DNA from 4 places in the Paenibacillus kyungheensis genome. Region 1 is predicted to be linked to each of the others. Evidence: riboswitches for the same ligand, from Rfam matches in the RefSeq annotation. Region 1 holds a riboswitch; each other region holds the start of a gene.
What was found. A riboswitch is a leader RNA that binds a small molecule or an ion and turns the genes downstream of it on or off. The one in region 1 is predicted to bind thiamine pyrophosphate.

Region 1 (7,663 bases):
ACTTGCCGCCAGGCTATAATGAAGTATTAAGTTATCCTGTAGTATATTGTCAGGACGGTGAAGAATTTTTCAACTTTGGTCGAATTGCTACGTATGCCAACCAATTAATTTTAGATGAAAATATCGAGCCTTTTATTATCGTAGGTGTAGAAGTAAATACGAAGATTAGAACGCAAGAATATGCTCCATTTGGCGATCGCTTCGAAAAATACACCGCTTGTTTTGCTGAAGAAATCATTCCATATATCGAGCAAAAATATCCTGTGCGACGCACTCCAGATCAACGAATTCTAGCTGGCGATTCACTTGGCGGCAGCGTTTCGATCCATCTGTCCCTGTTATATCCTGAACTGTTTCAGCAGGTGATTAGTCTATCCGGTGCTTATTATCAACAAAGTCAGGATATTATCGCACAAGCTCAAAATCTTACAGATTTGAATGTATACATGATTGTCGGTCTGCAAGAAACAGATTTTGAGAGCGATACAGGTATTTACGATTTTGTACAATTAAACCGCGACACTCGTGATCTTTTGCAAGCACGTGGAGCAACTGTACAATATAGTGAAAAAGATGGTAAACATTTGTGGGGCTTCTGGCAAAAAGAACTTCCTGCTGCATTAAAATACTTTTTACCTGAAATCTAAAATTTGTAGTTCTTTAAGTACTTACAGTAGAAATCGAACTTTCAAACGGCTTATATTGATGTTCGCGCTTTCATAAGCAAAAAAATCTATAACTCGTTTGATTGCTCGTCTTTTCTATTGTATCTGTGTGATAGAAAGTTATGCAACTACAATTTCAATATATCTTTTTTTATTTATACCAAATTCACATATAAACGATACAACAGATCTCTAGTATGAGATGAAACGAGGGCTGATTCATGTTGATGAAGCGTGCTATTATTTTCTCGGGTGGTCAATTACATCCTGACTTTTTGCAACAAATTCAAGAAGACGATTTGATTATTGGTGCTGATCGTGGAGCACTATTTTTAATTGAACATGGTATTCATCCCCATGTGGCTGTAGGAGACTTCGATTCACTGACCGATCGTGAACATGATCTGGAAAATATCAAAGCTAACAGTGATCAATTGATTGTCTATGATTCGGTTGAAAAAGATTGGTCTGATACCGAAGCTGCTTTTGAAATAGCGATGGAACGTCATATTCGTGATATTTTAATTTTAGGGGCATTAGGTACACGATTTGATCATACGTTGGCAAATGTACAACTTCTTGTGCGCGCAGTTCAACATCAGGTGAGTTGCAGCATTATGGATATGAATAATTATATTTCCCTTACCAGTACACAAGCCGTTATTGAAAATCGTGGTTTCCCTTATATTTCTTTATTGCCTATTACATCTGAAGTGACCGGCATTAATCTTACCGGATTTCAATATCCATTAGAGCAAGCTACTCTACGGATGGGTCAATCCCGTGGTATTAGTAATCATCTAATCAACGAAGAAGGTACAGTCAGTATCGAAGGCGGTCTATTGTTAATTATTCAGAGTAGAGATTAATTGTTATATCGTTTCTGCAGTATAGTTCTCTACTCTATTGAATAAGTAACTACAATTGAATCGATTTGTTTAACTCTTTTATGCACTTTGCTACTTTTATTTACTTTGCTATATTTGTTTGATCCTTTTATTTTGCTACATATGTAAAAATAAATCATCACTAAAAAGCAACAAAATCAAAAATCCATCGACCAGAGAGCATTGCTGGTTCGATGGATTTTTTGTGTAATGAGCATTCGTAATGAGAATTAATGAAGCAAGTAGAATCTTCCGTATCTAATAACAAGAACAAAATAAGAAGTAATACACGCTTATCCCTTATGTTGATCAACTATACATAGATTCTTACTCTATACTCTTTCATTCCTAAAAATTATATTTTGTCATGATGATCTAGAATATTTTGTACAAACTCTGTTTTGGCTTGAGTGTATGCTTCTCGATCATCTTTGTTGTCTATCGCTAAATGTTGCTTTAATTGCCCGTATTGCTCTGCCCATTCTGGATGTGCGATCAATCGATCCCGAAACAGAAGTTGATTTTGCCATTGCTGACCTTGTTGCAATACGATATGCAAATGAGCTGCCCGCTTATCATTGATCACTTTGACAAAAAATCGGCGATGCTGTTTACCATCTAATTCAGGCGGAACGTAATGCCAATTTTCTTTTTCCAATATAGGAATAATAGCTGGTAATTGATCAAATGAATCTGTGATTGCCATCATATCTATAATAGGTTTGGCAGGAAGATTAGGTATCGCTGTACTACCAAAATGTTCAATATGTTGTATATCCACAGGAGATAGTAACTGCGTTAATTCATTTGTATAGAATTTGCCCTGCTCTATCCATTGTGGATCAGGTGGTGCAATCTCTACTGATTCTGTTGCCCAGATCGGCCATGTCGATTCATTCTCAATATTAGTCATCCTATTCCCTCCTTTTCAACCAAAATAACGATGATATAAAGTGCGTGCTTCTGCTATATCTTTTGTACCATGTATCATAACACGACCATCACGGAAAATAACAAAACGCTGTTCATTTGGCATCGTCATAGATACTAAAAAAGGAGTAACACTCACTTGATTTTCTTCAAGCCTAGCTAAGCGTTGAGCGGTCTGCTCTAGATCTATTATCATTTTTTGTGCTGGACGAATCTGTACCGTATCTCTACCGCATAGTACTTCTGTTTTACTTTGACCCGCTTGAGTGAGATGGGGATACGTAGGTTGGCTACCACAAGAAGGACAATTTGGCTTGCGTGCACTATTCATTTTGATAGAGACCTGTTCATTATTCCATAAGTCAAATGATAACAATGTACCACGTAATTGATCTGTATTACCACTAAGAATCTTAATGGCTTCTGTACACTGATGAGCTACAACCATCTGAACAGCAGGAGGAATAATACCTGAAGTATCACAAGTATCTCCTCCAAGTGGTGCAGATTCCATTAAGCATTGTAGACAAGGTGTCACTCCGGGAATAATCGTAAATGTAATGCCGTAGCTTCCTACACAACCACCATATATCCAGGGAATATTATATTTTTGCGAAATATCATTAATCATTAATCGAGTCTCAAAATTATCTGTCGCATCCATGATCAGATCTACCCCTTTGGCTAGATCATTCATTTCATCAGCCGTTACGTCTGCAATATGTGCTTCAATAGTTACGTCAGAATTAATCTGTTGTAGACGACGTTGAGCAGCGATAGCTTTGGGCATACGATCTTGAGCATCTTGTTCTGTAAACAGTTGTTGCCTTTGCAAATTACTCCATTCTACATAATCGCGATCTGCAATAATTACTTTGCCTACTCCTGCACGAACCAGTGTCTCTGCAGAGCTAGAACCCAAAGCTCCAGCTCCTACAATAAGCACAGTGGCTTCTGTCAAATGTTGCTGACCTTTTTGACCTAAAGGAGTAAATCGCACTTGTCTGGAGTACCGATTATGTTGTTCTGGTTGTTGATGGTTATTGGTATTATTCACCTTCAAGTCGTGATCATCCCTTCTGCTGGACTGCTCGCCACAGCATACTCACGTACAGGAATCATGCCTGCTTCCCTTCCTAATCGTCCTGCTTCTACACCTAGCTTCATAGCTGTTGCCATTTTGACAGGATCCGTTGCGCCAGAGACAGCACTATTAAGAAGTACCGCATCGGCTCCAAGTTCCATCGCATACGCAGCATCTTTCGGTGAGCGTATACCGGCATCGACAATCACAGGTACAGTCGCTTGATCAATAATCCATTGCAACGCCGAAGGATTAAGTATTCCTTTACCGGAACCGATCGGAGAAGCTCCAGGCATAATTGCATGTACACCAAGTTGCTGTAAGCGTTTGGCTAACATATAATCATCAGAGATATACGGCAGAACAATAAATCCTTCTGCTAGCAAGACTTCACAAGCTTTGACGGTCTCCAAAGGATCAGGTAAAAGCAACGTATCATCTCCGATAACTTCTACTTTTATCATATCACATAATCCAGAAGCTTTTGCCAGACGTGCTATCCGAATAGCTTCTTCCGCTGTTTTGGCTCCTGCGGTATTAGGCAATAGTTTATATTTTTTGAGATCTAACATTTCTAGAAAATTCGGTTCATTCACTTGCTCTAGATTCAATCGTCTTACTGCAAATGTTAGCACTTCTGTGCCTGATGCTTCTACCGCCTGATTCTGAATCTGCAAATCTGTAAACTTCCCTGTGCCTAGTAACAGTCTCGATGTAAATGTATGTGTACCTATCGTTAACAAATCAGCCACCTCCTACAAAATGTACAATCTCTAATATATCTTTTTCTGCCAGTGTAATATGCGGATGTTCTTCTTTTTGCAAAATTTGTTGATTATGTTCTACAATCACTGTTTTGTGACCTAATGATAAAGATTCTAGCAATTTGGATACCGTGTTGTATTCAGGTTCTACATATTTTCGATGACCATTGATAATTAATTCCATGTAGACACTCCTTTGGCTGTAGATCGAGATTTCGATGATAAAGATTTCGATTTTTGCAAAGCTCGTTCTGGTGAAAAGCAATCAGGAATATGCGCTGTATCATTATTTATTAATGCCTCTGCCATCCATTTGGCTGTGCCAGCAGCTAACAACATCCCATTTCGATAATGCCCTGAAGCTGTCCATAATCCAGCAAGCGGTTGAATCCTTCCTAAATAAGGTAATTCATCCGGTGTTCCAGGACGTATCCCTGACCAACAACGTTCAAACGTAGCTGATCCTATCGCAGGCAGAAATTGTTCTGCTCCCGACAATAACTGAGCAATCGCAGAAAGATCTACTGTTGTATCTGTACGTTCTGGTTTACTGGTAGCTCCAATCCAGATGCGATGATTACTTTTGGGAATGATATAAATGCCTTCTCCATAAATTGTATGTCCAAGATATTGAGAAGAAGTACTGACTTCGATGAGTTCTCCTTTGACCGGTACCAAAGGTAAACTATACTGCTCTGTTGCTAGCAATTGTTGTGTACTCAAGCCTGTTGTTAATACTACTTGTTCAGCGTAGATTTCTCCTTGATTAGTGATTACACCTGTAATATGATTTTTACCTTGCGAATGCAGTAAACGGTATACTTCTGTCTCAGGATAAAAATCGACATGATGCTGAATCGCTGCTTGAACAAGCGCTTGATTAAACAAAGCTGGAATTAATTGCGGTTCATCTGGATTGTAGATCATTCCAGAAGGAGCATAAATATGTGGCTCAACTTGTGCTAGATATGATGGGCTCCACCACTCTTTGCGATCTACTTTTGAATCGTTATGTGTAGAAGCAGAAGTATGACCTTTATTTGGTAAAGGAAATAAATTTTCATCAAATGTCTTGTCATATCTTTGATCTGCTTGAAGTGGTTCTTTATGTCTTAACTGTAATTCTAGCTTGGTCAGTGGTAGCAAAAATCCTTCTGTTCGCAGTTCAATATCAATTCCTGTTTTCTCCAATAGATCAGTCGCAAGCTTGCTATATAGCGATTGACTGTATAATGCCAACTGGTACAATTCTGGATGAGCAAAATGTTCAGAATGAGCGGCTAACATCCCTCCTGCTGCACCTGATGCGCCAGAAGCTGGTTGATTTTTTTCAAGCAAAGCTACTTTGACTCCTTGCTGTGCCAGTTCATAAGCAATAGCAGCACCGATCACTCCAGCACCTACAACGATTACGTCATAATGATTAGCTTTGAGATTAGATAGATGAACCATAAGCCGATTCACTTCTTTCCTAATGATTGTAGATGCGTAAAAGTCATATATTGAATACTTTGGCCATACAACTGACAGGCATGCTGAGGATGTTCCGCTTCAAAAATACCAGACATTACAGCTACTCCTCTAGCACCTGCTCGATGAATGTCTTGGCAGTGTGATGGCTGAATACCACCTATTGCAATAACAGGTATAGATACCGCATGACAAAGCTTTTCCAATTGATCCAATCCTCGTGGAATCAGATCAGGTTTAGAGTTAGTCGAATAAATATGACCATAAAAAAGATAATCTATCCCTTCACTTTGAGCTTGTAATGCTTGCTCTATACTGTGAACAGATCGCCCGACTTTCCATAGTGAAGGAGGATCATCTGCATTTACATAAGACATATGTTCACTTAAATGCACACCCCCTATTTTTAGATCCGCTGCTAATTGAGTTCGACTATTGATCCTTATTTTGGATAGTGGTACTCCTGTATGCATGAGCTGCTGGACAGCATTAATAATCTGAGAATCAGACCACTTTTTTTCGCGAATATGAATAGCGGTCGTCCACGGATGTATCTGTGAAGCTACCTTTACAAACTGGTAGATCGATTGTTGACCTGTACTGATTGCATGAAGTTCCATATCGGTATATGCCCTCCTTTCCTCAAAAGTGTATAAGCAAACGCAAAAAAGCCACTTCTTATTATTCAAGAAGTGGCTAGTATAGACCTAGAAAATAATGAGCCTTGTTTGAGAGCAAACAAGATTATTTTAAAATAACGGAAACCGTATTTTAGATCATAATAAGCTCTCCTGTACAAAATAATTGCTATTCTATACAGTAAAAGACTCTATCGTTCATATGATCTAACATTTCCGAAACTCTGCTACCACTTCCCTACGCTGGTATGATCCAGATCAGGTACAAAGGGTCCGAAAGCAATATCTGCTTTCATCTCAGCCTCAAGCGGCCCCCCTAGTGCATTCAAGCTATTCAATTTGTTATTCATCTTAGCAAAGACTATTCAATAAAGCAAATGATTCTCAGACTCTTTATAAAGTATTAAAAAAGATAAAGAACTACATACTTTACAAAGTCATCTTGTACAATTCAATCTAAAATAAATGAGTACAACTAGCGATTACGACTTAAAAAGATGGAAAATCTTTTATTTCGCTTTAGCTTCAGACCACTGCTCAACATCCCAAATTTTAGTAACCCAATCTTCATAAAATTCAGGTTCATGAGACACGAGCAATACTGTGCCTTTATATGCTTTTAAAGCGCGTTTTAATTCATTTTTAGCATGAACATCCAAGTGATTGGTCGGTTCATCGAATAATACCCAGTTGCTTTCACGCAGTAATAGTTTGCACAAACGAACTTTCGCTTGCTCTCCACCACTTAGCATACGCATAGGGCGCGTGATATGCTCATTTTTCAGACCACAACGTGCCAGATGACCACGTACTTCATTTTGACTTAAATGTGAAAATTCATTCCATACTTCATCTATCGGTGTCAATTGGTCTGGACGTACTTCCTGCTCAAAATAAGCAGAATGTAAATAATCACCCAGATATGTTTTACCACTAACCGGTTGAAGTTTACCTAAAATAGTTTTGAGCAATGTTGATTTACCTACACCGTTACAACCAACAATCGCAATTTTTTCACCACGTTCAATATTCATCGTCATTTTAGGCAATAGAGCATGTGTATATCCAATCTCAAAGTCTTTACCTTCAAAGACTGTTTTACTACTTGCACGAGCTTCTTTGAAATTAAATGTTGGCTTAGCAAATTCTTCTGGTTTGTCGATACGTTCGATACGATTTAATTGCTTTTCACGACTTTTTGCACGACCTGAAGTAGATGCACGCG
Region 2 (7,663 bases), 2.1 Mb from region 1:
TGATGAAATAGAGCCATACCTCATCCATAACTAGCAAAATCATATAGAGATGCAGATCAGCAACGTGGTAAGATGAGAGTAGTCGTAGTTTTGCAGTGTAAATTATGATAGGATGAACACCTATATAGAATGAGGAAGTGACCATATTGATTACTATAACAATCCCGACAGCGGATGTTACGATTACCAAACAAATTAACCCTGAGCTTAGCCATATTTACGGATTTACCGATTTTCATCTGATTTCGCGTGAAACAGGCGGTATCTTTATGTTCTATAACGAACAAGATGAATTACTATTTGTCGGTAAAGCACGTAAGCTTAGACCTCGTATCAAAAAGCATTTCGAAGATACCGTATCACCGATCAAAGATCATCGTGATGAAGTCACCAAGATCGAAGTCTGCTTGATCGACAACGCTATGGATCGTGAGATTTATGAGACGTACATTATCAATACACTACATGCGAAATACAATGTAGAAAAAGTATTTTACAAGTAATCGCAAAAAAGACCTCTTTTGTAGTCAATTATCGAACATAAGATAATAGACAAAGTAAAAGAGGTCTTTTTATTTTGGATTCATCAGATGAGTAGAATTTTCGTATACGTGACGATAATTGGCAATAAAATAGCTTTTATCTGGCAAAATATCTATATTTATTTAAGATATCTACCTATAGCTGAAGGAAGTTCTGCATCAGTATAATCAAGCATGTATTGATTATTATGCTCTAGCACATTGTATTTTAGAACGATAGCACTATTTAGTTTATACAAAAACGAATACATCACAGCATTACTACTATCTATATGAATAGTCGTTTTAGCAGCATTTACGAGAGCAATAAATTGTTTACTTTCTTTTCCGTGTAATGTACGCATAAATTGTCCTTCTTTATATAGATCAACAGATTCTATCTTTTGATCAAAAATATCCAATTTTTTAGATTTTACATTCATATCTTTTAATAACTTATACACATTGTATATATCTATATTCATTTTTCCTTGCAATGCATTATTAGTATTTTTTACAGCTATTATATCATTATCCGAGTACCCATTTATTTTATAAATAGGGGTGTCTTTAGGTACTGTAGAGGATTCGCTTACAGTATCTATTTTTGAAAGTTGGGTGGAGTCTATAACGATCATTTTGGGCTCATTAATATACATTTGATCCTTGTATTTCACATAATCGGCATTACTGTTCTCAGGATTTGGTTTACTTCCGTTTAGTGAACATCCAGAAAGTAAAATAACCATCAGAATTACTGATAGGAGTAGTTTGATAAGATCGCCTCTTTTCTTTGTAGAATAAAATCTTCGCTAATATGCTTTGTTATGACAATAATTAAAAACTATAAAACGATGATATTGGAAGAGACTTTACAGTTAAAATATAGACTATCCAAATAGGAATAAGTCACGTTTATTTGGATTTTTTCTGGACAGACATTTTTTGATACCAAAAAGACCTTTTCAATGATCTGCTATCTGATATAGGATAACGGATCAAGTCAAAGAGGTCTTTTTCAGGTGAATTAGCGTTTTTTGGGCGTATATTCCAGATCGCGGAATAGGCGATTGAGTTCATCAGTCGTCAGGTCGCGCCATTTGCCTGTCGGTAAATTACCCAGACGAATATTCATAATGCGTGTACGACGTAGCGCACGAACTTCATAGCCAAGTGCAGAGCACATGCGACGAATCTGGCGATTCAATCCTTGCGTCAAAATGATTTTGAATACATATTTGGATTGTTGAACGACCTGACAAGGTAAAGTCACTGTATCTAGAATCTCTACACCGGAAGCCATTTGTTTGAGAAAAGAAGGCGTAATCGGTTGATCTACAGTGACGATATATTCTTTTTCATGCTTATTTTCAGCACGCAAAATTTCGTTAACGATATCGCCATCATTGGTCAGCATAATCAAGCCATCCGAATCTTTATCCAATCGTCCGACATGGAAAATACGTAGGGGATGATTGACAAAATCTACGATATTGCCTCGAATATGACGCTCGGTTGTACTGGTAATGCCTACCGGTTTGTTGAGCACAATATAGACATTTTCTTGTTCGACTTTGATCGGTTTGCCTTTGACCCGCACATCGTCGCCTTCTTCGACCTGACTGCCTAGCTCGGCAACCACACCATTAATTGTGACAATACCTTCATTGATCCATTTATCAGCACCCCGGCGGGATGTAATTCCAGATTCACTAATATATTTATTAATTCGCACGTATAAGCACACCTTTAACTCTAATTTTTGAGTAAGCTATTCAAGCCGTTACTCAAGTCTATCTCTACGATACCCTTTTTTGCTTTATTTTAAAAGTCATGTTCGTCTGTACGGTATGATGTTATGATTTTGTATGCAAAATATGGTGCAGTGCTTGTTCCAACCGTCCGTATTTGAACATAAATCCTTCTTTGATGAGACGATTAGGGATCACCCAACGGCTTTTAAGCACCAATTCGGGTTCCGTCCGAATCACTCTAGCTCCTAGATTAAGCATCCATGTAGACGCAGGTAGACCGCCTTTACGATGCATCACTTTGCGCATCGTTGCCATCAGTTCACGATTGGTCACCGGATTGGGAGACGTGCAATTAAATACTCCTTCAAGCGATTCCCACTCTTGAATAAATAAAATAATCTGAAATAAATCTTCAACATGAATCCAGCTAAACATCTGCTTCCCTGACCCTTGATGACCACCCAGCCCGAAGCGAACTAGATTTTTGAAAGGGGTCATGACACCACCACCAGGTCCTAATACGATAGCAATCCGTAATGCGGCTTGTCGGGTATGCGGAAGGCTAAAAGAGAAAAAAGCTTCTTCCCACGCTTTGGCAACGTCTACCGAAAATCCGCTACCGATTTCGCCTTTCGTCTCGGTCATAGGGCGATCTTCTGCATGGCGATAAATAGTAGCTGTGCTGGAATTGATCCAAAGCGCAGGTGGATGTTCACAAGCCAGGATAGCGTTTCTAAGAATCTGGGTGGTTTCGATTCGAGAGTTCATAATTTCACGTTTATTTTGTTCGTTATAACGACAATTGACCGATTTACCTGCTAGATTAATCACCATTTCTGCTCCATCGAGAGCTTGAACAATTCCTTGATGATCATCCCATGCGATATGTGGAGATTGTCTGGAAATGATCTGCACTTCAATACCCAATGCTGCAAATCTTTTTTCCAAATACTGTCCGATAAATCCTGTGCCACCTGCCAATACCACTTTACGTGTCATCGAGATCAACTCAATTCTGTTTGGATAGTTAAATCTACGCGCCAATCCTTACTAATAATTATATTTTACACCATTTTATAACCCTATAACTGTTAAAAAAGGAAAGATTACTGAGGTTGTAGCAGTTGACAGTCTGTTCAATCGTGTGTACAGTAAGATGCAAATGAATCGAATGACCACTAGGGGAGCCTTTGTGTAGGCTGAGACGGGAAGATCCCGGACCCTTGGAACCTGATCTAGTTCATACTAGCGTAGGAAAGTGGAGACTGTGCAAGGGTACCTGTACATATACGTACACCTATTCTGCCGCTCCATCACGGGGCGGCTTTTTTGCATGTATTTTTCCATATATTCCAGTAGTGGTCCTTCTTTATTAACCAAGCGTCGTTATCGATGCTTCAATCTAAGGAGGATACAGTTATGAGTTTTTCACAGGAAATTAGACAGGCCGCAGACCCTATTTTTGAAGCGATTTTTAACCATCCATTTGTACAAGGGATTGCCAAAGGTGATCTGCGTAGTGAGCAATTGATCCATTATGTAAAGCAAGATTTTGAGTATTTGAATTCTTTTATGCGTATTTATGGAACGGCGATTGCGAAATGCCCAACACGTGAAGATATGGCGATGTTTAACGAGCAGATTTCATTTGTGCTTCATAGTGAAATTCATCCTCATAATAACTTTTGCGAGGTGGCTGGCGTCAAGTATGAAGATTTGCAAGGATATGCGCTTTCTCCTTCTTCTCATCATTATATTCGTCATATGTTAACTGTGGCTCATGAAGGGGATTTAGGCGATATTTTGGCGGTATTGTTGCCTTGCCCGTGGACGTATTGGGAGATTGGTGTGAAATTATTGGATGAAGTGAAGCCTGATGCCTCCCATCCTTTTTATGATTGGATTAACTTCTATGGCAATCGTACCGATACGATTACGCATCAATTTTGTGCTCGGTTAGATAAATGGGCAGAGCAGACGACACCTGCACATCGAGCGCGTATGAAAGAGCATTTTCTTCTAAGTTGTCAGTTTGAATATATGTTCTGGGATATGGCGTACACTCTGGAAGATTGGCCTGTGCCGATGGAGGTTGCACGCGTATGAGCTCCTCATCGATCTCTATGACATGGAAAATGAAAGAAGTGGTGCTGACTGTTATTTTGGCGGTGGCTTGTGGCGTTATTTATCTGGGATGGTCGACATTGTGGATACCGATCTCTGCATTAGTAGGGCCTGTGGGTGCAGGATTTATGTTCGGCATCTGGATTATTGCAAGCCCGATTGTAGCTTATATTATTCGTAAGCCAGGGGCGGCATTGATCGCTGAAGTAGCGGCTGCGGCTGTAGAGCTGTTAACAGGTAGCCATTTTGGATTGTCTGCATTATTGATCGGCGTGTTTCAAGGGATTGGAGCAGAGATTGCGTTTGCTCTATTTGGCTACAAACGTTATAACTTGATGACGTTAATGTTATCAGGAGCGCTGGCGGCAGTAGGTGGAGTATTGTATAACGTTATCGCTAATGGATTCGGCTATTACACCACACAAGTATTGATTACGACTCTGGTTATTCAAGTGATCAGTGGAATGATTTTAGGTGGATGGTTAGCCAAAATTATTGTAGAAGCTTTGTGCAAAACAGGGGTACTGGATCAATACGAAATTATGAAAGTACGGCGGAAGAAGGGAAATGCGAATGGAATCGCTTCTAGGGTGTAAAGACCTGTCAGTACGTTTTTATCATCGAGAAGAAAATGTATTAACGCATATTCATTTATCGATTTCACGTGGAGAAAAAGTATTGATTCTCGGGCCAAGTGGTAGTGGCAAGTCGACGCTATTATCTGCATTGTCCGGTATTATTCCTGAACATGTAGAAGCTGAAGTGGAAGGCGAGATTCAGTTAGCCCCTCAATGTGGCGTGATGTTTCAAGACCCGGATTCGCAGTTCTGTATGCTTCATGTGGATGAAGAGATTGCTTTTAGCTTGGAAAATCGCTCTATTCCGCGTGCTCAGATGGACACTATGATAGATACAGTGATGAAGCAAGTCGGTCTGAATATAGATCGTCATACTGCTATTGAGACCCTATCTGGAGGTATGAAGCAACGGCTAGCGCTAGCGTGTCTGTTAGCGCTTGAACCGGAAGTTCTTTTTTTCGATGAACCGACAGCACAACTTGATCCGATCAGTCGCAAAGAAATTTTTCAATTGCTACATGACCTAGCTGATCAGTACGGACAGACGATGGTATTTGTAGAACATACATTAGATGGGTGTATTGAGTGGATGGATACAGTCATTTTGATGAATGCGCAAGGGCGTATTATGGCTCAAGGCAAGCCAGCAGAGATGATCGAGCGGTATCGTGCAGAGATGGAAGAAGCCGGCATATGGCAACCTCAATTATTCCCGTATACATGGGAAGATGTACAAGATCATCCGTCTCATCCATTAGCGAAGCAGTTGCAACAGACACTACAACAACGCCGTACAGCTACACTACATGCAGATACAACCGACAATCATACACCTGATATCATAGTTACCGAACAACTGGAGATCGGGTATCGTCAAAAATCTGTTATGAGCGATATGAACATTTCGATTCAGTCAGGGAAATGGGTAGCGATTGTCGGTGCTAATGGAAGTGGGAAAAGCACATTTCTCAAAAGCTTAATTCGGTTAGAACGTATTCGTAGTGGTCAGCTTTCTTTTCAACATAAATTATTAAAAAAATGGAGTGATCGTGATCTGTATGAGCAAGCGGGATTTGTTTTTCAAAATCCTGAACTGCAATTTGTAACCGATACGGTGTTTGACGAGATCGCTTTTGGCGGACGACAACGGAATTGGTCAGAAGAGGAAGTAACCTCCAAAACGATACAATTGTTGCAAGAATTCGGTTTAGAAGCTTATCAAGATCAACATCCATTTACACTTAGTCTGGGGCAAAAAAGGCGCTTGAGTGTAGCCACTATGCTGTTATTCGATCAGTCGTTACTTCTATTAGATGAACCTACATTCGGTCAAGATGCTAAAACATCGGCTGAATTAATCAAGCGACTGCAACAACGGCAAGCGCAAGGAACAACGATTGTGATGGTCACGCATGATATGGATCTAGTCGATGAATACGCCGATACCGTGATTTTGTTTGATCAGGGCAAAGTGGTCTACAATGGAGCACCTTATCATCTCTTTGCTAATCCAGAACAGATCGGGGATCATGCGATTATCCCTCCGCTTCATTACCGGTTGCTACAGCCACAGAAGGAGCGGAGTATTGTATGAAAAGCAATCATTCGTGGTTATCCACCTTGAATCCGACGATCAAGTTGGTAACTCATTTGTTAGTGATGTGCGTATTGATGGCAGTCACTGATCCTCGTATCACTTTAGCGATCTGGTTAGTAGCACTAGTGATTGGAATGACTTTGGGTGGTTGGCGGATTGCTTATTTGCTCAAACGATTGCTGCCGTACACGATCTTTTTTGTAATGATTTTCTGGATGATGGCGGCATTTGGTAAAGGTGAACATACCATCTGGCAATGGGGATGGTTCCATATTACTGAAGAAAGTCTGAATAATGGTCTAATGATCGCCCTGCGGATGCTTGGATTTGTTACGTATGGACTGTTGTTCACATCGACCACCGATCTTACTGCTATGATTATGAGTCTGGTTCATCAATGTAGATTATCGCCAAAGTGGGCTTATGGACTGTTAGCTGGATTTCGCTTTATTCCTTTGTTCCAGACAGAACTGACTCAAATGAAATCGGCGCATAAGATTAGAGGGTATAAGCAGAAGAATAGCTGGAAATCTTTTATCCGTTATGCACTACCACTATTCACGCAAGGTATTCGTAAGTCTGAACGAATAGCGATAGCGATGGAAGCACGCGGATTCACAGGCACACGTCAGCGTACCTATTATCTAACTCCACAATTAGCAGGCAGAGATGGTTGGTATATGGGGTTGTTGTTAATAGTCGTTCTAGGAATAACATTTATATTGAAAAAGTAGATCAAAAGAAGGAGCATCTTGTGAACGAAGATGCTCCTTTGCTTGTCTATATGCTGTTCATTTGCATGATGATGATCGCTTATGTACACTTATTATCATTACCAATAAAATCCAGATATAAATGAGGTGAATGATATGCATATCGTATGGAGTAATTTGTTGATTACGATGGGAATCGTGATTGCTGTCGTAGCGGTACTGACATGGATTACGATTGTAGCAGTCAGATCCTATCGCAATAAACATAGAACCTAATCTACATAGTTAGTATCAATACTTGCTAAAAGCGTCTTGATTCTCCTGTACATTTTCCAAAAATACAATCTTACCTTCTTCATTCACACGAGCAATATCA
Region 3 (7,663 bases), 2.6 Mb from region 1:
TACTTTTCATTTCTCATATTATAACATCCTCAATCAAGATCACATTAGGCGTTCAGTATATTATCGGCTTTATTTTGATATTTTTGAATACGACAAAAACTGCAATAATTACTATTGCAGTCTTTGAAGTTGATACGTTCATCATTCACTCTAGTTACGTTGCTATTAGCTAGCAGGAATCTCGATCGAATCTCCAACTTGAAGCTTCGTTGGATCTGTAATTTTATTGTATTTAGCAAGTTCTTCCCATGTTACGCCATATTTCAGACTAATACGATACAGATTATCACCTTTTTTGATAATATAGGTTTTCTCATCTGTAGGTTTAGCTGGCTTATCAACAGCTGGTTTTGTCGGTTTAGGTGCTGGAACCGGCTTCGTTGTTGGTTTGGTAGGCTTCGCTGGTATTACTGGTTTGGACGGTTTGGCAGGTGTTACGGCTGGCTTGCTACCTGCTGCTGCGCTAGAAAGATTAATTGAATATTTAGCAAAACCATCTGCTGCTTCTCCTACATAAGCAATTGGATCTGCTCCTGCAACTGCTTTGGCACTAGACAATGCGTCTTTTGCTTTTGGAGAAGTGTTGAATGTTACTGTTGGGTTGCCTTTGATTGGTGCAAGTGACCAGTTACCATCAGCAGCCGGATTGATTGTTTTGTTTTCACGAATATAATCGATAATTACTTGACGGTTCTCGTCTGGTGCAGCCAGAATAATACGTTTGCCATCTGGATTCGCCAATTTGGACGAAGAAGCACGGTAGTTATTTGTAGCTACTACAAATTTTTGCTCAGGATCGATAGCTTTACCGTTAAATTGCAAGTTCACAATACGGTTAGAAGATGCGTTTAGAACAGCACCTTTTGCATCGTATTTCGGTGGTTGTGTGACATCAATTTGGTAAGTAACTCCATCGATAACATCAAAGTTATACGTTGGGAAGTCCATATTGATTAACGCTTGCTCGCCTGATTTGGCTGGATCGATTTGATTGAATTGTCCTGCTGACCATTCCAACCAGTTTTTCACTTCTGCTCCATTGACAAGCACAGCATGAACTGTATTTGGATATACATAAAGGTCAGATACATTTTTGATAGCTATCGTGCCTGCGGGAATATCTGTGTAATAACTTGCTCCTGAACGTCCACCTGCTTTGAATGGAGCGCCTGCAGAAAGAATAGGTAAGTTCTCATATTCTGTCCCTTGAAGTTGTTTCTCCAAGTACCATTTTTGAGCGTTGGTTACGATTTGGATCGATGGATCATCTTCTACCAGTGCAAAGTAACTGGTGATACGAGCAGTAGATTCACCAACAGGTCCACGAATATATCCTAGCGTTTCTTCGTGTTCTTTGTATACAGAATCGACTACACCTTGATCTGCATCAACCAATGCTTTTTTGGTAGCAGTATCATAGATTGGACGAGCTTCTACTTTAGAATCAGAGACTGTCCATTTGTCGCCTTGTTGTTTTAGTTCAAGATCAATAATTCCCAGGTGATCGCCCCAGAAACCTGGCTCTACTGAAGGAACGCCATTGATTGTTCCTTTTTCTAGATCCACGCCTGTTTTACCAGCGAAATCAGCACTAGGGAATACTTTGTGTGCATGTCCGAACATAATCGCATCGATACCTGGCACTTTGCTCAAGTACAATACAGAGTTTTCCATCAATTCAGTCTGAGGAATATCTTCAAAGCCAGAATGTGGCACTGCAATAATAATATCTGCGCCTTCTGCTTTCATTTGTGGAATAAATTTGTTCGCTGTTTCAACGATATCTTTAGCAACCACTTTCCCCGACAAGTTTGCGCTATCCCATTGCATTACTTGTGGTGGTACGAAGCCGATAACACCTACTTTAATCGTATGTTTAGCTCCACTTTCATCAGTGACTTCTTTATCCAAAATCAAATAAGGAGTAAAGTAGTTTTTCTCACCTGAACCTGTGCCATCATCTGTATAAATATTAGCATTCACATAAGGGAAGTTAGCGCCTTTGAGAGCGTTACCCAAGAAATCCAGACCATAGTTAAATTCATGGTTACCGATATTTCCTGCATCATAACCCAATTGGTTCATCGCTTTGTAGACAGGGTGAACTTCGCCTGCTTTTAAAGGATCAACTTTGGCTACATAGTCACCTAGCGGATTACCTTGTAATAGATCACCATTATCGATCAATACACTGTTTTTGGCTTCTGCACGCGCATTTTTGATCAATGTCGCTGTTTTGGCATATCCATATTGATCTGTCGCTGCATCTGAATAATAATCATAGTTCATTACGTTCACATGAATATCTGTTGTCTCCAACAAACGTAATTTTACGGTAGATTCAGAAGAAGTGGCTTCGGCTGCAAAAGCAGGAACTGCCGACACTGCAAACAATTGCAGAGCTGCGATGACAGTAATTGCTTTTTTAAATGTTTTGTTTCCCAAGTTCAAAATAAAAAACCCCTCCCAAATATATTCGCATTTGCTTGACCTTTTCCTATTTATCTCTACGCCCTATATGTATAACAGCATGAACAAGCAGTGACAATGTACTTAACATGCTGATTTTAAAAAAATCATATTGGAAATTATGATTTAGAGTAGGCAGATAAATAGTAAAAAGGCTACCAAAAGAAACGCATGATAGAATTGTATACTATCAGCTGATATATTTGAAGGGTTATTAGTTCTATTTTTTATGAAAATAAGATTTATTTTGCGAAAAATTCTATAATTTACATGATTGTGTCATGTTTCTTTTCATAAATAATAACTCATTGAGATTAAGGAGTTAAAAAATTAGTATTTCGATCTTTATATTGAAAATACATATCTAAAATTCGATCTAATTGTTCTGATTGGTCTAACACACGATAATCGCGCATCCCATGTTCTTCTGCCATCTGGTTCAATATGCGGCGTTCCTGCTCAATCTGTTGTTCTATTTGTTTTAAGTTCAAGGAAACCACCTCCAGTATATTTCCTTATATCTTGCTATCAATGAGACTTTCATTTTATTCCATCATCGTCATTTTACAGGTTAGTCTATAAAATATTTCTATATACCTTTTTATACCTTATTTGAGTATACCTTATCAAGTTCCTCAAGTACCTATTTTATCCTTTTTATGGAAAAATAAAGACGAAAAAACTCGGAATTTGAATTTTGCATTCATTTCTCTTGTTTCGCAAATTTCAAATTCCGAGTCATTTATGTGATAACTGCTATCTTAAACCATTAAAGTTGTATCAGATTACGCAGTCCACGTTTTTTTGTTACCATCTTGATCTGTATATTCAATCGTTTGTGGTTTGATATCTAGGATCACATAATCAGGATCTTCTGGACCGGAGAACCATTCTTTAAATTCTTCTTTCCAAACACGTTTTTTCAATTCGTCGTCTGTAGATACAGCACTTACACCTTCGATTTCAACGACTTGATTAGTGCCGCCTTTTTCATAACCCAACAATACATAACAGTTCGGATTTTTTTCTAACTCTTCGACTTTATGTGTTTTGCGGTTTGTCGCGAGATGAATATTCAAGCCTTCGTTATATAGCGCCATGTAGCGTACTTTAGGTTTGTCATTTTCTACTGTACCTAGTGCACAAAATGGATTACCTTCTAATGCAGTTAATATCGCTTGTTCTTCAGCTGTTTTACTCATGATCAATCTCCTCCTGTATATAAACGTATGGGTGTATTCAATATCTATGTCTATGTATATCTATTCGATACGTATAGAAGAATATTGAATGGAACTTTTGTTAGTTACAAACTTCCGTATATGTAAATACCCTTAGACAGCGAGACTGAACCGAAATACACTGTCTTTTGCTGATGACACCGCATTCTCTTTACTGGACAGTTGATACCCTCTGGTCTATAATTACAATGTAAAAAAACCGCATATGTACAGGGGAGCTAGTTGCAACTGGCTGAGAGTGTATTGTGATAAATACAGACCCTTATACCTGATCTGGATAATGCCAGCGTAGGAAAGTAACAAGTCGTTATATGCTGTACTCTAGCTTATAATTGCACCTATGTCGTCCCGATGGGGGCGTTTTTTTTATGCCTTTTATCCAGTACTACAGGATTGACTATTTGAGCTAGAAGAAAGAAGGATGATGGTAATGAGAACTCAAAAAAGGTGGCGTCAAAGCTTACCATGGTTAATGGTAGGTTTATTGTGGATCACAACTGCATGTGGTTCAGCAACAAGTACAAGCAATACAGCCAATCAAGCAGGATCAACATCTGCCCTTAAAGATGTGAAAGTCGTACTCGACTGGACACCAAATACGAATCATACTGGCTTATATGTTGCCCAAGCACAGGGCTATTATAAAGAAGCAGGATTAAACGTCGAAATTATTGCTCCCGGTCAAGGTGGAGCAGATACGATGGTCGCTTCTGGTGAAGTGCCTTTTGGAATCAGTTATCAGGAAAGTGTGACTCAAGCGCGTGTACAAGGAGTGCCTTTAGTGTCACTCGCGGCAGTTATCCAGCATAATACATCTGGCTTTGCCGCTCCTACAGATCGCGGAATCAAAAGCCCTAAAGATATGGAAGGCAAATCCTATGGTGCATGGGGATCGCCTGTTGAAGAAGCCGTTATGAAATCAATTATGGATACCGACGGTGGCGATGTTAGCAAAGTCAAAAGTGTTAATATCGGTAATGCCGATTATTTTACAGCTGTACAAAAAGGAATCGACTTTGCATGGATATTCTATGGATGGACAGGAATTGAAGCAGAACTTCGCGGACAACCATTAGATATGTTATATGTAAAAGATTATTCCGATAAATTAGATTATTATACACCTGTTATCGTAACCAATGAGAAGCAGATCGCTACCGATCCTGCACTTGTGAAATCATTTATGGCGGCAACCAGTAAAGGATATGAATATGCAATCGCTCATCCCGATGAATCGGCAGATATATTGCTCAAAGCAGTACCTGATCTTGATCCTGCACTGGTCAAAGCTAGCCAAAAATGGTTATCTCCACGTTATCAAGATGATGCCAAACGCTGGGGCGAGCAAAAACAATCGGTCTGGGAAGGTTATGCCGATTGGATGTTCAAGCAGAAGTTGTTAGACAAACCGTTAGATGCAACCAAAGCGTATACAAACGATTATTTACCTGAAGCCACCAAATCATAAATAGAACATAAGGAGATGACTAATATGGCACACACCCTTTTAAGTATTCAGGTTATTCCCAAAACTCAAGCTGGTGAGAACTCTTACGATTATGTCGACCGGGCAATAGAAGTGATTCAAGCCTCCGGTGTGAAATATGAAGTGCATCCACTTGAGACCACGATGGAAGGCGAACTTAGCGAATTGTTAGAAGTGGTTCGTCAAATGCACGAAGCGTTAGTGGAAAAAGGAAGCCCGAGTATTATTTCTCAGATCAAAATTGCTCATAGTCCAACCGGAATCAGTATGGATGGATTAACCGAGAAGTACCGCTAATGTCTACGATGAATACATGGTGGAACAGGCTATGGCCGCCCCTCGGGGCGGTTGTTTTATTACTGATTATCTGGCAACTGGCAACCAGTCTATTCCATATTGAGACATGGATTCTTCCTAGCCCTGCATTGATTGGACATGAAGCATGGAGTGAGAAAGACCGACTGGGTTTGCACACATGGGCGACGTTAAAATTGACACTATCCGGTTTTAGTATAGGCGTTGCTTTTGGATTACTGGTCGCAGGCGTGCTTCATTATATTCCTTTTCTACGTTCTGCATTGTATCCATTATTGATCTTGAGTCAAAATATCCCTACGATTGCTCTGGGGCCACTACTCGTTATCTGGTTCGGATTTGGGATATTGTCCAAATTAATTGTTATTATTCTGGTGTGCTTTTTCCCGGTGACCATTGCGGCGCTGAGCGGACTGGCTACTACCGATCGTACAATGCTTAATTATATGCAAATGATCGGAGCTTCTAAAAATCAAATCTTTTGGAAATTAGAATTACCTTTTAGCTTACCTTCGATCTTTTCTGGAGTTAAAATTGCTGCAACGTATAGTGTGATGGGCGCTATTATCGCTGAATGGATTAGCAGTAGTGAAGGGATTGGCTATTATATGATGTTGCAAAAATCAGCTTTTCGCACCGACCATATGTTTTTAGCGATACTGGTAGTTGTAGTGATCAGTCTTATGTTATTTATGCTAATCAATATGATTGAAAAATGGTGTGTTCGCTGGCATCACCCTGCACAACATCGTGCTGTCAAAGGAGGTTCTAAAGATGTCGCTAAATAAACCTCAACATACAACTTTATCGGTGAACAACTCTACTCCACTTTTAGCATTACAAGGGATTAGCAAATCTTTTACACAGGGCAAGCAATCGTTACATGTGCTACAAGACATTTCCCTGCATGTAGAGCAAGGTGAATTTGTATCCATTATCGGCCCTTCTGGTTCCGGTAAAAGTACGCTTTTGCAAATGATCGGTGGTGTGGTGCTTCCCGATCAAGGACAAGTCCTTTTGGACGGACAAAATATAACCGGTCGTAAAGGATTGAGCGGTTATATGCCACAACAACCTGCTTTGATGCCGTGGCGTACGATTGAAGATAATGTTATTTTGGCGCGCGAAGTAGCAGGATTACCACGCAAAGAATCATTAGAATTAGCCAGACAATGGCTGGATAAAGTTGGACTGGGTGGTTTTGCATCATCTTATCCTCATACATTATCTGGCGGGATGCAACAACGGGTTGCGTTTTTAAGAGCTTTGCTAGGACCTCGTGATCTTCTATGTCTGGATGAGCCTTTTAGTGCGTTAGATGCTTTTACACGCAGTGAGATGCAATCATGGTTGTTGAACATTTGGGAAGAAAATAGACGCTCGGTTATTTTTGTCACTCATCATATTGAAGAAGCATTACTACTTTCAGATCGAATCTATGTACTATCTCGTCGTCCTGCTAAAGTACTGCATAATATTGTGGTTCCTTTTCCTCGTCCAAGACGAGAAGAGATTACCGATGATCCGCAATTTATTGCTCTACGCAGACAATTGATGAATGCAATGCGTGATACCCATGAAGGTGATCAATCATGAAGCCTGTCTATGCTACGCTTATCGATAGCCATATCCATCTGGATCAATATCAAGATCAACAGATTGAGCGAATCATTCACTCCCTTCCAGAACACCATATCCAGTCGCTAATTACAGTCTCCATGAATCTACCTTCCTGTCAGCGTAATGAGAAGCTGGCTCAACAATACCCGTCTATCGTTCGTCCCGCTTACGGGTATCATCCAGAACAGCCTTTACCCGGCTCGCAGGAGCTTGAGACGTTATTGGTATGGATAAAGCAACGTATTGATAATATAGTAGCGATTGGTGAGATTGGATTACCGTATTACTTGCGACAAGAAGCAGTAGAACGTGGTGACCAATTAGATGAACAAGGGTATATCGATGTATTGTCTGCTTTACTACAACTTGCTGCCGCTTATGACAAGCCTGTTATTTTACATGCTGTCTATGAAGATGCAGAGATCGTCTGTGATCTTTTAGAACACTATGGTATCACTCAAGCTCATTTTCACTGGTTCAAAGGATATCCTGCTACGATTAATCGCATGATAGCCAAAGGTTATTATATTTC
Region 4 (7,663 bases), 2.2 Mb from region 1:
TCAGATTATTAGCGATCGTAAGCATTATTGGCTTGATCATGGCTATAGGTCTTAGCCGTTCGTTATCTCTGATTAGTCTAGGTGAAGATATCGCACGCGGACTCGGTCAGAAAATATGGACAGTACGTGTGGTTGGTAGTGTGATCGTTATTTTGTTAGCAGGCATATCGGTTTCTGTTGTTGGACCGATTGGGTTTGTCGGATTAATCGTACCGCATATTACACGTTATCTTATCGGAACAGATTATCGATTGTTGATTCCTTTTGCCGGAGTGTTTGGAGCTATTTTATTAACGCTTGCAGATATCGGTTCTCGGTTTGTACATTTTCCAGCAGAGACGCCTGTAGGGATCATAACAGCTCTAATTGGTGCGCCTTATTTTGTGTATTTAGCTAGACGGCAGAGCAGGAGTTCATTATGATTCATTCTATCGGGAAAAAGCGGAATGGTATGATCATGATCGGGCTTATTGTGACTACTTTTGTTTTGATTATGATAAGTATTCAAGTAGGTGCTGTCGATATAAGCTGGCAAGATATCGGCAGAGCATTTACACAGTATGGAGATGCTGATCTAGCCTATATTATTTTTCATTATCGATTGCCTCGCATTATACTGGCGATCTTAGTAGGTAGCGGGCTTGCAGTGTCTGGTCTGGTGGCACAAAGCATTTTGCGTAATCCTTTAGCCGCTCCTGATACACTAGGAATTTCCGCAGGAGCTGCTTTAGGAGCGGTCTGTACTTTACTTCTTTTGCCTGTAGATATACAGAGTACATGGCTGACATCGCTAACAGCTTTTGTCGGTGGAGCTCTCGGGGCTTTTTGTGTATATCTATTATCTTATCGAAATGGAGTCGATCCTCTTCGGCTGGCATTGGTCGGAATTGCGGTGAGTGCTTGTGGAAGCACACTGGTACAATTACTGATTACACAATCGTCTGCGAATACGAATACCGTTCTTTTATGGTTAAATGGTTCGTTATGGGGACGTAATTGGGAGCAGGTGATACAATTAGCACTTATTATTCTGATTATTGTACCTATTGTCTGGATATTAGCAAAATCTATTGATATTTTCGGATTAAGCGAAGAATCTTCCAAAGGGTTAGGATTACGCATAGAGTGGATGCGTGCTATATTGCTGTTACTGACAGTGATATTAGCCAGTGGTTCGGTAGCGGTTGTAGGTATGGTAGGCTTTGTAGGTCTGGTGAGCCCTCATATTGCAAGGCGCTTGGTATCTGGTGGTCATCGTTATTTTGTGCCAGTAGCAGCACTGGTAGGGGCGATCATGATGTTACTAGCAGATGTGATTGGACGTGTTCTGGCGCCACCTCTGGAGTTCCCTGTAGGCTTGGTTACTTCGGTCATTGGAGCACCGTATTTTTTATTTTTATTATGGCGTGAGTACAAAAGCAAAAACCGTACAGGATGAAGTTAGATCTGTGCGGTTTTTTGGCGTTTCTTTTACGATTACAGCGATTGTTTGATTGATAAGGAAGAAGGCAAACGTTGTTCTGCATGCTGAATAGCATCTTGCATAGCTTGATACGGATCGGTGATCATCGCACCATGACCTACAGCAAGTAAACTTGGTTGTAATGCTACTAATTTGCGAGCACTTTGTAGAGATCGTTCTTTGCTCCATGTCGCCAGAGCAGGGAAAGGGAATGTCAGACGTACTGAACCTGCCACAGCAATCCCACCTCTAGTCTGCAAAGCATCACCAGCGATTAAAGATTGATCTCTAGTGTCCCACAGCGAAATAGAGCCTGGCGTATGACCCGGTGTGGCGATGACTTGAAGAGAACCTATTCGATCCCCTTCATGGAGCAAAACAGAAGGGCGAGTTTGTAGACGCTTGGGAACACTGCCTTTGATCTTAGTCTGAGGTTCATCTGCATCCAAGCTCATATCACCAATCATTAAGCGTGCATCTCGCTGTGATACATAGACAGGTACATCAGGATAAAGCTGATGTAATGTATCTAATGAACCGACATGGTCATCATGGATATGAGTTAGAACGATAGCGCCTAACGGTTTGCCGATCTGAGAAATCGCGTGCTGAATACCTTTATAACTATTTGGCAATGCTGCATCAATTAAAGTCACACTGGACTCTTCTTCGACGATATAACAATTTACGGGAAATATGCGTGGTAAAAAAATAAGTTGATGTAAGTTGTTCTTGCTAATTATTTTCATATCAATCACCTCTTGGTTACACTATAAACTAATTGTATTAGTTTAATCAATAACTATATTCATTTTTCTGAAAAAATTATAAGTCTTTTGTAAAAGAAAGAGGTTTTCTTCACTCATCTAACGTTGATTCTGTTACCAAAAAGCATAAAAAATACACCACTCTACAGCCAGAAGTAACATATTTAAACGTTACGATCTCTGTACAAGTGGTGTATTTGCTTATTTATGATTGGACTCTACCGTATGCAGACCTTGCAGAAAAGTATTAATAATCAATTCAAAACTTTGATTTATATCGACATTCAAGCCAAATCCACCGATACGTTCTAGTGAACTAAAGCCATGCAAAACACTGCGTAGTCCACGTATCGCATGAATCAAGGCTTCTTCATTCAAATCAAATCCGTTTAATACTTGCATAAATAGTTCCAGCATTTGATGTTTGCTATCATTGATCTCTGCATCATCTATATCTGATGTATAGAACGTAGCTTCATATAATCCTGGATGAGCACGAGCAAATTCAAGATAAGCGCGCGACATTTCACGTATCGCTTTATCTTCGGATCGTCCTACCGCAGCCCGCATCAATGCGTCTTTGAGTTGATCCAATCCTGTTAATGCCATTTCACGACGTAATCCCGGTAATCCGTTCACATGATTATACAAAGAAGGCGAACGAACCCCTAGCTTCTGAGCTAATATCGTAAGTGTCACTTCATTCCATCCACGTTCATCTGCTAGTTCTGTAGCTGCTTGCAAAATAGAATGAAGACTAAGCCCGGTGCGAGGTGGCAAAGCATAAACCTCCTTTAACTATACCTGTTCGTAGAATATGAATAAGATTCGTATATAAGCTAACGATATTCATCAATCTTATTTATTGTAAGCGATAGGTATACCTTTGGCAAAAGAAAATGCAATCTATCTATTTTGCTTTATCCAATAATGGATAGACTTGCTGATCTTTTTATTTGCGCATAAAAATAAATTTCTGTCCGACTACACCGATCACAAATAACAACAAGCTTACCCATGGAGCAATCGTAATCACAGGCATCACTTCACGTAAAAAGATTCCCACACCAAAAATCAGTACCAAAATCACCAGATACGTTAAGATAGCGCGTGCATTGATTTGCATACCTGGCTTTGTCGCATCACTTTGTTCGACAGGCTGATCGGTAAATCTTGTGAGCATCTCAACCAGAGCAATCGAACCTACAGCTACAATAATCAGAGTCGCTACATTGATCTGCCCGACAATGCCTGAATCGCTAATACTGATTTTGAATAATCCCATTAATGCTTGAATAAGAAATACCCATGTTAACGCTACCCACGGAATCATCAAGTAATACATCGGCTTGCTCAATTGTTTCTTTTCCGGTAAATTACGAATTAATATATTGCCGTACTCTATCGATTCTTTACCGAATAACTGTTTGGCAGTTTTACCTTTTTTCTGCGCTTCTAGCAAATGATGACCCATTTCTAAAAGCAATTCTTCGCCTGCTTCACGATCAATTCGTGCATCCCGTACATGTACAATAACATCATCATAATAATCCAAATTTTCTGGTTTTAATTGATCCCGTACGACGTTAATATTTTTAACCATTTGGCGTATTGAGCTCATTATTCATTCCTCCATTCTCGTTGTTCGAAGCTACTATTTTGCCATACTTTCCTTGCGTTGACAATGATCTAGCGTTAATGATAATATGGTTTCAAGATTAAAGCATATTAAACTGATCGGAATTGTTTATTTAAGAGGAGGAATCATCATGGAACGCAATATCGTCATTCGACATCACGACTTGGATCTGACAGCTAGTATTCATTATCCTGAACAGGAACCACAATCAGCAGGACGAGGCAAAAGCCGTACACCGCTAATTGTGATCTGCCATGGTTTTGTTGGCAGCCGTATTGGAGTGGATCGCCTATTTGTTAGTACAGCCCGTGAATTGGCGGCTGACGGTTATATGGTGGTTCGCTTTGATTATGCAGGTTGCGGTGAAAGTGGCGGCGACTATGGCAAAGAAGGACTCGAATCAATGGTCGCTCAGACTCGTACTGTACTGGATTATGCAATGAATTGCAGTGACATTGATCCCACCCGCGTCACATTGATCGGTCATAGTCTGGGTGGTGCTGTAGCTATTCTTACTTCTGTACGCGATCATCGTGTCAAAAGCCTGGTTCTATGGTCAGCAGTAGGACATCCATTTAACGATATTATCAAATTAACCGGTCGGGACAAATACGATCAAGCAGTGATCGAAGGACAAGCCGATCATTTAGGCTACTCGTTTACACCTGTATACTTTGATTCGTTAGGCAATTTCCAACCGTTTCAAGAAGCCAAGCAATTTGGTGGCGATGTGCTGGTGATTCATGGTACAGGGGATGATGTGATTCCAGTAGATTATGCCTTTTTGTATCAAAAAGTATTCTGGACACGTTCAGAAGGACGTTGTGATAAAGAAATCATTTTTCAAGCAGATCACACGTATTCCAATGGAACTCACCGCCGGGAGCTGCTAGACAAAACCCGCCAATGGCTCACCGAACGCAAAGTCGCTCAGACCGATTGGCAACACTGGATGATTTAAGCGCTTGGCAATATAAGCGCGACTTCTTCTAATATAATCCAACATGATTTTTGCATAGCAAAATATCTTCTGCTAAGCGCTTGGCAGTTACAAACGCGATTTCTTCTAGTGTAATCCTTTACCAGATCATTCACCAGTGGTATGGTAAGAAAGAACAATCGAATAGTTACTGATTTCACTAGGGGAGCCTGTTGGCTGAGACGAAAATTCAATTTCGGACCCTTGGAACCTGATCTGGATTATACTAGCGGAGGGAAGTGGAGGCTGAATTTTCACTCATGTTGTGATATACCTGAATGAATGTTTGACCCATTTGTCTCTTCTGGAGATGGATGGGTCTTTATTACGTTATAGGAGGCAATATCAATGACTTTTCTAGCCAAAGTACGGGCGCAACATCCACTGATTCACAATATTACCAATATGGTCGTGACTAATTTTACAGCGAACGGATTGCTGGCGCTGGGGGCTTCTCCTTTTATGGCATATGCGCATGAAGAAGTAGCCGATGTGGCAGCTATAGCGAATGCAGTTGTGCTTAATATCGGTACGCTTGATCCATACACCGTCGAATCGATTCAACGTGCAGGACGTGCAGCGAATGAATCAGGTGTGCCTGTTGTATTTGATCCGGTAGGAGCAGGAGCTACCCCGTATCGTACACAGTCTGCTTTGCAAATTATTGAACACGTTCAAGTAGATGTGTTACGTGGCAATATAGCTGAAGTGGCTAATGTGATCGGCGAATCGTGGCAGATCAAAGGTGTCGATGCAGGAGCAGGCGAAGGCAATATGATCCAGATCGCAGAGCAGGCCGCTCAAAAATTAAAGTGCATTGTAGCCATCACCGGTGAAAAAGACGTCGTAACCGATGGACAGAACACCTATACCATTGCTAACAGTCATCAGATATTAACACAAGTGACAGGCGGTGGTTGTCTACTAAGTGCCGTAGTCGGTGCATTTATCGCAGTCGCTGATCCTGCACAAGCTCAAGAACGTCTGGAAGCCGTAACAGAAGCTTTAGCATTTTACGGTATAGCCGCAGAGATTGCCTATGAACAGACAGCAGGGCAAGGCACAGGCAGTTTTCAGATGCAATTTATCAATCAATTGTCTCTAGTCACACCGGAGATCGTAACTGCACGAGCCCAGATCACTTCATCCAAAGCTTAATATTGAACATACATTCATATGATAAAGGAGCGAGACAAGATGAACGTGTATCAAGCATTGACGATTGCAGGTTCAGATAGTGGAGGAGGCGCAGGCATTCAGGCCGATCTCAAAACATTTCAAGAACTCGGTGTCTATGGCATGTCTGTTATTACTGCTATCACAGCGCAGAATACGACAGGGGTATAAGGTGTCTATCCGGTTCAGATTGAAGGTGTTGTACAGCAATTGGATTCGATCGGGACGGATCTACAACCCCACGCTGTCAAAACAGGGATGTTATTTAGTGCAGATATTATTCGTTATGTCGCGGCAAAAGTAAAACAGTATCAATGGCAACATCTAGTGATTGATCCGGTGATGGTTGCTAAAGGAGGCTCGGTGCTGTTACAACAAGAAGCGTTGCAAGCGCTGATCTCTGATCTGATTCCGCTGGCAGAGATTATCACGCCTAATTTGCCAGAAGCCGAGTTATTAACAGGTCTATCGATTACCAATCTACAGCAACGCGAACAAGCCGCCAAGCAGTTTGTAGAGATGGGGGCAACGTATGTAGTGATCAAAGGTGGACATGATACATCGACGTCTACTGTAATCGATCTGTTATACGATGGAAATCAATTTGATTATTTGGAAAGTCAGCGGATTGATACGCCTCATACTCATGGCACAGGATGTACTTTTTCAGCGGCATTAACAGCAGAACTTGCCAAAGGCAAAACTATTTATGAAGCTGTACATACCGCGAAGCAATTTATTCAAGCAGCGATTGAAGATGGATTGGGTATCGGTTCCGGTCATGGGCCTACCAATCATTTTGCTTATCAGCAAAGGAGCCGAGTCTATGATCACCAAGCCTGATACTCAGCATATACGCCAGTATTTACGCCTTTATCTAGTGATGGGAAGCGTCAATTGTAATCAACCACCAGAAGAAGTATTAAAGTCTGCTATTGCAGGAGGGATCACTCTTTTTCAATTTCGGGAAAAAGGGGTTGGAGCTTTAACAGGGCAAGCGTATTATAAGCTTGCAGAACGTCTGCAACAGATATGCCACACTCATCAGATTCCGTTTATTGTGAATGATGATGTAGAGTTAGCGATCGCTCTGAATGCGGATGGAATTCATGTAGGACAAGAAGATGCACCCGCCGATCAGATTCGGGCACGTCTAGGGGATGATAAAATTATTGGTGTATCTGCTCATAGCGTAGCTGAAGCTAGACAAGCTATTGAAGATGGCGCTGATTATTTAGGCATAGGACCGATCTACCCTACAATCTCTAAGGCTGATGCGCAAGCCGTACAAGGAACAAGCACTATTACAGCACTGAAGAACCATCATATTGAGATTCCTTTAGTCGGTATTGGAGGAATTCATGCAGGTAATGCCGAGCCGATCTTTACCGCGGGCGCAGATGGAATAGCAGTGATCTCTGCGATCGCAGGACAGACGGATATAGAACAAGCGACGCAGCAGTTAAATACGCTTACCCGTCGATTGATTGCGAACTAATCACCACGACATGATCTAATGCTGGATAAATGTCTATTAACCCCATCAAAAAAAGCCATTCGGTATACCGTAGCTTACAGTACGGTGTGTCGAATGACTTTGAATGGTAAACACTATTTTCTGTTTGTATAGTGTAACGTAA

Region 2: another riboswitch for thiamine pyrophosphate. It lies ahead of tenA (thiaminase II); the one in region 1 lies ahead of PQ456_RS12835 (thiamine phosphate synthase).
Region 3: another riboswitch for thiamine pyrophosphate. It lies ahead of PQ456_RS01915 (ABC transporter substrate-binding protein); the one in region 1 lies ahead of PQ456_RS12835 (thiamine phosphate synthase).
Region 4: another riboswitch for thiamine pyrophosphate. It lies ahead of thiM (hydroxyethylthiazole kinase); the one in region 1 lies ahead of PQ456_RS12835 (thiamine phosphate synthase).

What each region holds. Positions count from the first base shown of each region.
Region 1 is NZ_CP117416.1:3,011,611-3,019,273, forward strand. It holds gene PQ456_RS12800 (alpha/beta hydrolase) at 1-647, shown strand, start outside; gene PQ456_RS12805 (thiamine diphosphokinase) at 887-1,534, shown strand; gene PQ456_RS12810 (GrpB family protein) at 1,908-2,465, opposite strand; gene PQ456_RS12815 (MoeB/ThiF family adenylyltransferase) at 2,481-3,539, opposite strand; gene PQ456_RS12820 (thiazole synthase) at 3,542-4,309, opposite strand; gene thiS (sulfur carrier protein ThiS) at 4,311-4,514, opposite strand; gene PQ456_RS12830 (NAD(P)/FAD-dependent oxidoreductase) at 4,505-5,782, opposite strand; gene PQ456_RS12835 (thiamine phosphate synthase) at 5,791-6,420, opposite strand; TPP riboswitch at 6,657-6,766, opposite strand; gene PQ456_RS12840 (ABC-F family ATP-binding cassette domain-containing protein) at 6,948-7,663, opposite strand, start outside.
Region 2 is NZ_CP117416.1:5,099,534-5,107,196, reverse strand. It holds gene PQ456_RS22180 (nucleotide excision repair endonuclease) at 147-503, shown strand; gene PQ456_RS22175 (hypothetical protein) at 662-1,270, opposite strand; gene rluF (23S rRNA pseudouridine(2604) synthase RluF) at 1,549-2,256, opposite strand; gene PQ456_RS22165 (TIGR01777 family oxidoreductase) at 2,378-3,274, opposite strand; TPP riboswitch at 3,446-3,549, shown strand; gene tenA (thiaminase II) at 3,695-4,381, shown strand; gene PQ456_RS22155 (ECF transporter S component) at 4,399-4,995, shown strand; gene PQ456_RS22150 (ABC transporter ATP-binding protein) at 4,973-6,571, shown strand; gene PQ456_RS22145 (energy-coupling factor transporter transmembrane component T family protein) at 6,568-7,308, shown strand; gene PQ456_RS22140 (nuclear transport factor 2 family protein) at 7,579-7,663, opposite strand, start outside.
Region 3 is NZ_CP117416.1:432,035-439,697, reverse strand. It holds gene PQ456_RS01930 (bifunctional 2',3'-cyclic-nucleotide 2'-phosphodiesterase/3'-nucleotidase) at 166-2,451, opposite strand; gene PQ456_RS01925 (aspartyl-phosphate phosphatase Spo0E family protein) at 2,784-2,960, opposite strand; gene PQ456_RS01920 (pyridoxamine 5'-phosphate oxidase family protein) at 3,255-3,671, opposite strand; TPP riboswitch at 3,912-4,023, shown strand; gene PQ456_RS01915 (ABC transporter substrate-binding protein) at 4,141-5,178, shown strand; gene PQ456_RS01910 (MTH1187 family thiamine-binding protein) at 5,203-5,493, shown strand; gene PQ456_RS01905 (ABC transporter permease) at 5,502-6,299, shown strand; gene PQ456_RS01900 (ABC transporter ATP-binding protein) at 6,286-7,107, shown strand; gene PQ456_RS01895 (TatD family hydrolase) at 7,104-7,663, shown strand, end outside.
Region 4 is NZ_CP117416.1:821,850-829,512, forward strand. It holds gene PQ456_RS03675 (FecCD family ABC transporter permease) at 1-422, shown strand, start outside; gene PQ456_RS03680 (FecCD family ABC transporter permease) at 419-1,438, shown strand; gene PQ456_RS03685 (MBL fold metallo-hydrolase) at 1,477-2,211, opposite strand; gene PQ456_RS03690 (TetR/AcrR family transcriptional regulator) at 2,431-3,009, opposite strand; gene PQ456_RS03695 (DUF1129 family protein) at 3,182-3,850, opposite strand; gene PQ456_RS03700 (alpha/beta hydrolase) at 3,999-4,829, shown strand; TPP riboswitch at 5,000-5,102, shown strand; gene thiM (hydroxyethylthiazole kinase) at 5,196-6,005, shown strand; partial or broken gene thiD (bifunctional hydroxymethylpyrimidine kinase/phosphomethylpyrimidine kinase) at 6,045-6,866, shown strand; gene thiE (thiamine phosphate synthase) at 6,850-7,521, shown strand.